Regions from separate parts of the Cryobacterium sp. Hh11 genome, predicted to be linked through region 2. Evidence: predicted binding sites of a transcription regulator. Region 2 holds the regulator's gene; each other region holds the start of a gene.
The links. Region 2 encodes HrcA, which represses chaperone genes, less so after heat shock. Its sites were predicted from a motif close to TTNGCACTCGNNNNNNNCGAGTGCNAA; they were not measured.

Region 1 (3,259 bases), on a different contig from region 2:
TGAACGCAATCTCTGCGGCACGGCCCGGAACAGCCAATGGGCCGTTGCCGTTGAAAACTGAGCAAGGAGTAACACATGGCGAACGGAACCGTAAAGTGGTTCAACGCTGAAAAGGGTTTCGGCTTCATCACTGTCGACGGGGGAGGGCAAGACGTCTTCGTCCACTACTCCGCCATCGACATGAGCGGGTACAAGGTTCTTGAAGAAGGCCAGCAGGTCGTCTTCGAGGTCGGTGCCGGAGCTAAAGGCCCGCAGGCTGAATCGGTTCGACCGGCCTAACCCGCCTCGCATTTCACACTAACGCCGCCCGCTGCAACGGGCGGCGTTAGTGTTTACCGGTGACTATGAAAAATACGGCCCGCACCGCTCGACCGCTTCAGGCCGCGGGGCTGCTCGCCCTCGTGCTGCCGGCACTGCTCCTGAGCGCGTGCAGCGGCAGCACCCCGGCCCCATCCTCGACACCGACCGGCACGGCCTGGACCTCTGACTATGTCGCCCCGGCGGCGACCGAGATCGCACCGCTAACCGGGCTGAGCGTCGAAGGCGGCTCGTCGGCCCACCCGTCGCTGGCGGCCAAGATCGACAACCACGTTGCGGCCCGGCCGCAGGTTGCCATTGACCGGACCGACCTCGTGTTCGAAGAACTGGTCGAGGGCGGCATCACCCGCTATGTCGCGGTCTGGCAGTCAAGCATTCCCGATCAGCTCGGACCGGTGCGGTCGATTCGGCCGATGGATCCCGACATTATCGCCCCCTTCGGTGGACTGGTCGCCTACTCCGGCGGCCAGCAGCGATTCGTCGACGCGATGAACGCGACCGGCCAGATCAGCGCCATCTTCGACTACGACACGAGCGGCTTGTTCTCCCGGTCCTCCGCTACTTCAGCCCCGCACAACGTGATCCTCGCCGCGTCGGAATTCGTCAACCGCAATGCCTCCGTAGCCCCGCCCGCCCAGCAGTACGCCTACGCGGCCACCCTCGCCGCGGCATCCGCTGCCACGGACGGTACGCCGATTTCGGTGATCAACACCAGGTTCTCCAACTCCAGCGCCCGCAGCTGGACCTGGAACGCCGAGGCGGCCGCGTACCTGCGCGCTCAGGATGGCGCGCCCGACCTGACCCCCGAGGGGGCCCAGCTCAAGGCCACCAACGTGGTCGTATTGCGGGTCGATGTAACCGTCTCCGACAGTATCCCCAAGACCGAATTGATCGCCTCCGGTGAAGCGTCGATCTCGTCCGGCGGCAAAACCCTCGCGGCCACCTGGAGCAAGGACGCCCAGACGTCGCCGATCCGCCTCATCGACGCCAACGGAGTGACAATTCGGCTGGCACCGGGCAATACCTGGTTCCAGTTGGTGCCCAACGGCACTGGCTCGGCCGATCTCGTTCCCTGACAGCTGCAGATAGCCCGGCATCACCCCGGATGCTCGCTTGCACTCTCGACCCCAGAGTGCCAGAATCGATCTAGCACTCTCGTCATCTGAGTGCTAACCCCATCATCGTTTGGAACGTCCGGGAGGGACGAGTTACACATATGGCAAAAATCATTGCATTCAATGAAGAGGCCCGTCGTGGGCTTGAGCGCGGCCTGAATATTCTCGCCGACACCGTCAAGGTCACCCTCGGCCCGCGCGGCCGCAACGTCGTTCTGGAGAAGAAGTGGGGCGCCCCCACGATCACCAACGACGGTGTGTCCATCGCCAAGGAGATCGAGCTCGACGACCCGTACGAGAAGATCGGTGCCGAGCTCGTCAAAGAGGTCGCCAAGAAGACGGATGACGTAGCCGGCGACGGAACGACCACCGCAACCGTCCTCGCCCAGGCACTGGTTCGCGAAGGCCTGCGCAACGTCGCAGCCGGCGCCGACCCGATCAGCCTCAAGCGCGGCATCGAGAAGGCCACGGCAGCCGTCATCGCCGAGCTCATCGCCAGCGCCAAGGAGATCGAGACCAAGGAAGAGATCGCGGCCACGGCTTCCATCTCTGCCGGCGACACCGAAATCGGCGCGATCATCGCCGAGGCCATCGACAAGGTCGGCAAGGAAGGTGTTGTCACCGTTGAGGAGTCGAACACCTTCGGCACCGAACTCGAGCTCACCGAGGGAATGCGCTTCGACAAGGGCTTCCTGTCGGCGTACTTCGTCACCGACCCCGACCGTCAGGAAGCGGTCTTCGAAGACCCCTACATCCTGATCGTCAACTCCAAGGTCTCCAACATCAAGGACCTGCTCCCCATCGTGGACAAGGTCATCCAGACCGGCAAGCAGCTCCTCATCATCGCGGAAGACGTCGACGGCGAGGCCCTGGCCACGCTCGTTGTGAACAAGATCCGTGGCATCTTCAAGTCCGTCGCCGTCAAGGCTCCGGGCTTCGGAGACCGTCGCAAGGCTCAGCTGCAGGACATCGCCATCCTCACCGGTGGACAGGTCATCTCGGAAGAGGTCGGCCTCAAGCTCGAGAACGTCACGCTCGACCTGCTTGGTAACGCCCGCAAGGTCGTCATCACCAAGGACGAGACCACGATCGTAGAGGGTGCCGGCGACGTCGAAGCCATCGCCGGTCGCGTTTCGCAGATCCGCGCCGAGATCGAGAACACCGACAGCGACTACGACCGCGAGAAGCTCCAGGAGCGCCTCGCCAAGCTTGCTGGCGGCGTTGCTGTCATCAAGGCCGGAGCCGCAACCGAGGTTGAGCTCAAGGAGCGCAAGCACCGCATCGAAGATGCAGTGCGTAACGCCAAGGCTGCCGTCGAAGAGGGCATCGTCGCCGGTGGTGGCGTTGCACTGATCCAGGCTGGCAAGACCGCATTCGAGAGCGAAGCAGTTCTCGCTCTCGTCGGCGACGAGGCAACGGGCGCGAACATCGTGCGCGTCGCCATCGACGCTCCGCTCAAGCAGATCGCACTCAACGCGGGCATGGAGCCCGGCGTTGTCGCCGACAAGGTGCGCAACCTGCCCGTCGGATGGGGCCTCAACGCCGCCACCGGCGAGTACGTCGACATGATCGCTGCCGGTATCAATGACCCGGTGAAGGTCACCCGCTCCGCGCTGCTCAACGCCGCGTCGATTGCCGGACTGTTCCTCACCACCGAGGCCGTCGTTGCCGACAAGCCCGAGAAGAACTCGGCTCCGGCCGGCGACCCCTCGGGTGGCATGGACTTCTAAGTCCCCGCCAGCTAGCACCACACTAAAGTGGGCGTCTCCCTCGGGAGGCGCCCACTTTTTTCATGTTCCGCCGCCGCGGTGTGAGGCTGACCGCAT
Region 2 (3,259 bases):
GTGCGGGAACAAAGGCGAAGAGGATACCGCCGACGTGAATCAGGGTCGCCCACATCTTCTCGTCGGCCGGACTCATCGGCGTCGGCGGGACGCTCTGCGCGTACGGGTTTTGCGGCGGGGTGGATTCATACGGATTTGTGCGTGAATCGTTCTCGGACATACGGTCTCCTGTTCGAGCGTGGTCGGTCTGGACGCGGTGGATCTGGCGATGGGTTGCCGACGACATCCAGGGAAGAACCACTGCGTGCACTAGCACTGTGTGGGGTCGGACAAGCCAGGCCAGACCCCTCCAGACTAACCGTCCGAGATGAGTATTGGACCGGGCCGCGCGCTACTGGATCAGGCGAATCGCGACCGGATACCGGTAGTTCTGGCCGTCCTTGGCCTTCAGAAACCCAATGATCGAAAAGATGACTCCGGCCACCCAGAGCAGCCAGGTCAGGCCGATGAGCAGGCCGCCGATTCCGAAGGTGACGATCGCCAGGATGAACGAGACGACATTTATCACGACGTATCCGATCACGAGGGTGATCTGAAAGTTGAGCGCCTCCTTCGCCTCGGTATTGGTGAGGCGGCCGCGGTCCTTGAAGACCAGCCAAATGATCAGCGACGGAAGAAAGCTCAGGATGCCGCCGAGGTGCGCAAACGAGGCCCATTGTCGGTCGTCGGCCTCCGAGAGTGGGGCTGCGGCTATAGGGGTGCCGTATGGGCTGCCCGTCCCGGGCTGCTGGCCATACGGCGGCTGCCCAGCATTAGGGTCACGGTAGTTAGAATCACCGGGAGGTTGTGCCTGTGGATCGCTCATGATCGTGCCTTTCACTGAACTCCGGGGGAGCGTCTAGCGGTAATTAAACGCTCGGTTCGCGATACTGGCAATGGGTGCGCTCAGCCGGAACACGGCCGGTCGCGATAGTATTGGCAGTCAGTGGATGCGAGTGCCAACGACGTGCCGGCAAACCTGCGTTCCGGTGCGCTCGAGGCGCGCCGACCCGGGGCATCCGCTCAACTGAAGTTGGACCGGAAAAAGAGGAAGGCGGGCGAAATGGTTTCCGACCGTGGGCTCGATGTGCTGCGCGTCATCGTGCAGGACTACGTCGCGTCCCGCGAACCCGTCGGCTCCAAATCCATCGTCGACCGGCATTCCTTCGGTGTTTCCGCCGCGACCATTCGCAACGACATGGCCCTGCTCGAAGAAGAAGAGCTCATCGCGGCGCCGCACACCTCCTCGGGGCGCATCCCGACGGATAAGGGCTACCGGGTCTTCGTCGACCACCTGGCCGACCTGCGTCCGCTGACCCCGGCCCAGCGTCAGGCCATTGAAACTTTCCTGGGTCACTCCGCCGACCTCGACGAGGTGCTCGTGCGCAGCGTGCGTTTGCTCTCGCAGCTCACCCACCAGGTCGCGCTCGTGCAATACCCCTCGCTGTCCCGCGCCAGGGTTCGGCACATCGAGTTCGTGCCGCTGACCGAGACGCGCATCCTGTCGGTGCTGATCACCGATTCCGGCGGGGTCGAGCAGCGGGTTATCGACCTGCCGCGAGCATTCGACGAGCAGACGCTCGGCGAACTGCGCGCCCGACTGAACGTCACGGTCGTTGGACTGGGCATGGCCGAGGCGAGCGTTGCCCTCGCCGCGAGCGTCTGGCCGGGATCGCCGGCGCTGCAGCCGATCGTCGACCTGATCACGCGCACCGTCGCCGACCAGGTTGGAGCCAACCGTCAGGAGAAGCTCGTCATGGCCGGGGCCGCAAACCTGGTGCGCACCGAAGACGACTTCTCCGGCAGCATCTATCCGGTACTCGAAGCCATCGAAGAACAGGTCGTGCTGCTGCGGCTGTTCGGCGAGATGGAGACCGACCAGCACGGCGTTTCGGTGAGTATCGGCCGGGAGAATGCGGCCTTCGGCCTGCCGGAAGCGAGCGTGCTGACCAGCGGCTATACCGCAGGCGGCAACCTGGCCCGGCTGGGCGTGCTCGGGCCGACCCGCATGGACTATTCCAACAATATGGCGGCCGTACGCGCCGTCGCCCGGTACCTCTCCCGCTTGCTCGGCGAGACCTGAACTCTGTCCCAATCAGGCTCTGTGCCAATTCGACTCTGTGCCAATTCGACTCTGTGCCATTTAGGCTCTGTGCCATTTCGAACAACCAACATCAAAAAATCAAGGAGAGCCACCTTTGGCTGACCATTACGAAGCGCTGGGCGTTGACCGCGACGCGACCACCGACCAAATCAAGAAGGCCTACCGTCGCCTCGCCCGCGAGCTGCACCCCGACGTGAACCCCGGCGCCGAAGCATCCGAACGGTTCAAGAGCATCACCCACGCCTATGACGTGCTGAGCGACGCCAAGCAGCGCCAGAAGTACGACCAGGGCGGCGGCCAGAACGGCGGCTTCGACGGGCAGAACTTCGGCAACTTCGGCGACATCTTCGAGACCTTCTTCGGCGGCGGCGGGAGCAGCCGTGGTCCGCGCTCGCGCCGCGAACGCGGCCAGGACGCCCTGATTCGAGTCGACCTCGACCTCGACGAGGTCATCTTCGGCACGCACCGCGACCTGGAGGTCGACACGGCGATCGTCTGTGAGACCTGCAAGGGCTCCTGTTGCGCGCCCGGCACCTCGCCGATCACCTGCGACATCTGCCACGGCACGGGTAGCATCCAGCGCGCTGTGCGCTCCCTGCTCGGGAACGTGATGACGTCAAGCCCGTGCGGTTCCTGCCGCGGTTACGGCACCATCATCGCCACCCCGTGCATGACCTGCTCCGGTCAGGGCCGCATTCGCGCCCGCCGCACCGTTCCGGTCGACATTCCGGCGGGCGTCGACACCGGCCTGCGCCTGCAGATGCCCGGCAGCGGCGAAGCCGGCCCGGCAGCTGGCCCCAATGGTGACCTGTACCTCGAGATGAAGGTGCGCCATCACGACGTGTTCAGCCGTGATGGCGACGACCTGATGTGCTCGCTCGACGTGCCGATGACCAGTGCGATTCTCGGGACCACCGTGACCGTCAAGGCTCTCGACGGTGACATCGAGGTGGAGATTCGCCCCGGATCGCAGAGCTCCGAGGTACTCACGATCAAGGACCGCGGCATCACCAAGCTGCGCGGCAGTGGCCGCGGCGACCTCAAGGTCGGCATCCACGTGCTCACCCCGACCAAGCTCGACCACAAGGAACGCGACCTGATCGAACAGTTCGCAGCCCGCTACGCGGCTCCGGCGCCGACCCTGAGCCAGTACCAGCAGGGCTTGTTCGCGAAGCT
Region 3 (3,259 bases), on a different contig from region 2:
CACGGCTGCCAGGGCGGCCGTGATCAGGCCGTCGTAGGCCTCCGCACCGCCAGCGGTGGCGTTCAGTCCCGGGTCGGCGGTCTTCAGACGCACGGTGAATGCCTCGTCTGCAGCGAGCGGTGTGCCACCGTTGGCGAAGTCACCCAGTGATACCAGAGCGGCGCTGCCAACGGAGCTGTGCGCATCCGCTGGCAGCGCGGTCGTCGCGTCCCACAAGACCAGGTCAACGCCGCGAGCGGCGAGGTCGGCGTAGGCAGCGGCGAGGTCACCGGCCGAGTTGCGATGCACGAGTTGGATCGGCTGCGTCAGCGTCGCCTGCTCGGCCAGGATGTCGCGCAGGGCGAGCTCGGTGCCTGCCACCTGCGCTGCGCCGCTCGCAGCGTTGTCCCCGGTGGTGGGAAAGAGAGTGCCGATGCTCAAGGTTCCGTCACCGCTCGGAGCGGCCGTGGCGACCGCGGCCGGGGTCGTGCTCGGCGCGGCCGGGGTCGTGCTGGTGCAGCCGGTGAGGGCCAGGGCGCCGAGCAGAACGACGACGGTGAGCGTGCGACGGGGCATCTAAAATCCTTTGGTACGAGCTGAGGTGACGTGTCGGTTCAGCGTATCGGCTGGGCCGGACGGGGGTTCGGAGCCAGGTCGGACGGTATTAGGCAGGCTCAAGCGAGCTGCGACGGGGTCCGCGGCCGGAGGCGACCATATCCACCATCAGTATGATCAAGGCCACCCAGACCAGGGCGAATCCGGCCCAGCGTTCGAGCGGCATCGCCTCGTTCAGAACGACTACGCCGACGAGAAATTGAATGACCGGCGCGACGAACTGGATGAGCCCGAGCACCGTCAGCGGCAGGCGCCGGGCGGCGGCGGCGAAGAGCAGCAGGGGAACAGCGGTGATGACCCCGGCCGAAAGCAGGCCAGCCGTGTGCCAGCCGGAGACGGTGCCGAAGGTGAGGCCGGACATGCCGGAAACGACCAGAAGCTGAATGATGGCGACCGGGGCCAGCCAGGCCGTTTCGAGGGTGAGGCCGGTGACGGCGTCGACGTTCGGGCCGACGCGCTTCTTGATCAGCCCGTAGAAGCCGAAGGAGAACGCGAGGATGAGCGAGATCCACGGCAGCGAGCCGTAGCCGACCGCCAACACGATCACGGCGAGAAAACTGATGCCGATGGCCACCCACTGCAGGCGGCGCAACCGTTCGCGCAGCACGAAGACGCCCAGAAGCACCGTGACGATCGGGTTGATGAAGTAGCCGAGGGCCGCTTCGACGACGTGCCCGGTGGTCGCGGCGATCACGTAGGTCTGCCAGTTAACGAAGATGAACGCACCGGCCAGGCCCATGGTCCAAACCAGACGCGCCTGCTTGAACGCGCGCCCGAGCACGGTCCAGGTGCGGGTCACGGTAATGATCAGGGCACAGAAAACGAGGGAGAACAGCACCCGCCAGGCCACGATTTCAAAGGCGCCGGAGGGGATGAGCAGCAGAAAGTAAAGCGGCAGCACGCCCCAGAGGCCGTAGGCCAGGCCGCCGAAGACGAGGCCCGTGCGGTGGGTGGCGCGAGCGGCCGACTCGGCCGGTGCGGCGGCATCCGTCATAAATATTCTCCCTACCGAGACACTAACTGCGCAAACAAAAACTCCCGGATGGCCAGGCCATCCGGGAGTTTCAGGCTAAAGACCAATTTCAGTCTGAAGGCTAGGTAGTGATGAAACCTACTTAGCGCACGACCACAGCGAGCACGTCGCGAGCGGAGAGGACCAGAAGGTCATCGCCACCGAACTTGACCTCGGTTCCGCCGTACTTGGAGTAGATGACCTTGTCGCCGACGGCGATGTCGAGGGGAACGCGGTTGCCGTTGTCGTCAATGCGGCCGGGGCCGACTGCAACAACTTCGCCCTCCTGGGGCTTTTCCTTCGCGGTGTCAGGAATGACCAGACCTGATGCGGTGGTCTGCTCTGCGTCGACCTGCTTGATGACGATGCGATCCTCGAGCGGCTTGATGGAGACCGACACGGTTGACCTCTTTCTAAGACTTGGGTTAGCAGACTCACAGCGAGAGTGCCAAGTGAAGTTTAGGGGGGATGCTGGCACTCGCGCAACGTGAGTGCCAGATCGGGCCGTTTGATACCGTTGCAGAATGGATCGAACCGAGCTCGTTGAGCTGCTCTCCCCCGCGAGTTTACGGCTGCTGGATTCCCTGCCGCCCTACGAGGCAAACGGTGATGTGCTCAAGCTCGTGAGCGAGCTGCGCAAGGCCGGGCACGCCCCCGGACTCGTGTCGGCCGTGCTGAGCCAGTCGCGACTGCGAGCGAAAGCCGTAACCAAGTTCGGAGAATTTGCCGAGCGGATGCTGTTCACCGAGGCCGGCCTGGAACAGGCGACCCGGCTGCGGGTTGCCGCACTGCACGCCGGGCGATTCGCCGGGCTTGAAGCCACCCTCGGCCGCGCGCCGCGGGTCGCCGACCTCGGCTGCGGCATCGGCGGCGACGCGATGGCCCTCGCCGCGATGGATCTGCCGGTCGTGGCCGTCGACGCCGACGAGGTCACGGCCACGGTTGCGAGCTACAACCTGGCCCCGTTCCCCAATGCCTCCGCGTTGCAGGCCGACGCCGAGACGGTTGATCTGACCGATTTCGACGCGGTCTGGCTCGATCCAGCCCGGCGCACGGGCGGGCACAGCAACACCAAGAGGCTCACCCGCTCCGAGGATTACTCCCCCTCCCTCGACTTCGCCTACCTGCTGGCAACGACGCTGCCGCTCGGCATGAAGCTCGGGCCCGGCCATGATCGCGACCAGATTCCGGTCGACGCGGAGGCCCAGTGGGTGTCGGTGGATGGCCAGCTGGTGGAGATGGGACTGTGGTTCGGCGCTCTCGCCCGCCCGGGCATCCGGCGGTCGGCGTTGCTGCTGACCCGGGATGGCGTGCAGGAGCTGAGCAACGGTGCCGACAGCGAAGACGAGCCGGTCGGCGAACTCGGCCACTACGTCTACGAACCCGACGGCGCGGTCATTCGGGCGCGACTGATCGGCGATCTGGCCCGCTCGATGAAGGCCAGCATGCTGAGCGAGGGAATCGCCTACCTGACCAACGACACGCTGACGCCGACGCCGTTCGCAACCGCCTTTCGGGTGCTCGAGACGCTGTCGTTCGACGAGAAGAAGCTGCGGCTCGCACTGCTCGAGCGCCGCATCGGAACGCTCGAGATCAAGAAGCGCGGCGTCGACGTTGATCCCGCGACGCTGCGCACCCGGTTGAAGCTCAAGG

Region 1: a site for HrcA is predicted at 1,465-1,491, ahead of groL (chaperonin GroEL). Genes of this name have one in related genera too.
Region 3: a site for HrcA is predicted at 2,078-2,104, ahead of groES (co-chaperone GroES). Genes of this name have one in related genera too.

Annotation. Positions count from the first base shown of each region.
Region 1 is NZ_SOHF01000003.1:99,570-102,828, reverse strand. It holds gene E3T46_RS00555 (cold-shock protein) at 76-279, shown strand; gene E3T46_RS00550 (DUF3048 domain-containing protein) at 345-1,394, shown strand; gene groL (chaperonin GroEL) at 1,535-3,163, shown strand.
Region 2 is NZ_SOHF01000015.1:90,216-93,474, forward strand. It holds gene E3T46_RS05870 (DUF4870 domain-containing protein) at 1-160, opposite strand, end outside; gene E3T46_RS05875 (DUF4870 domain-containing protein) at 332-805, opposite strand; gene hrcA (heat-inducible transcriptional repressor HrcA) at 1,043-2,062, shown strand; gene dnaJ (molecular chaperone DnaJ) at 2,178-3,259, shown strand, end outside.
Region 3 is NZ_SOHF01000028.1:18,270-21,528, reverse strand. It holds gene E3T46_RS14040 (hypothetical protein) at 1-555, opposite strand, end outside; gene rarD (EamA family transporter RarD) at 644-1,588, opposite strand; gene groES (co-chaperone GroES) at 1,710-2,006, opposite strand; gene E3T46_RS14025 (class I SAM-dependent methyltransferase) at 2,131-3,259, shown strand, end outside.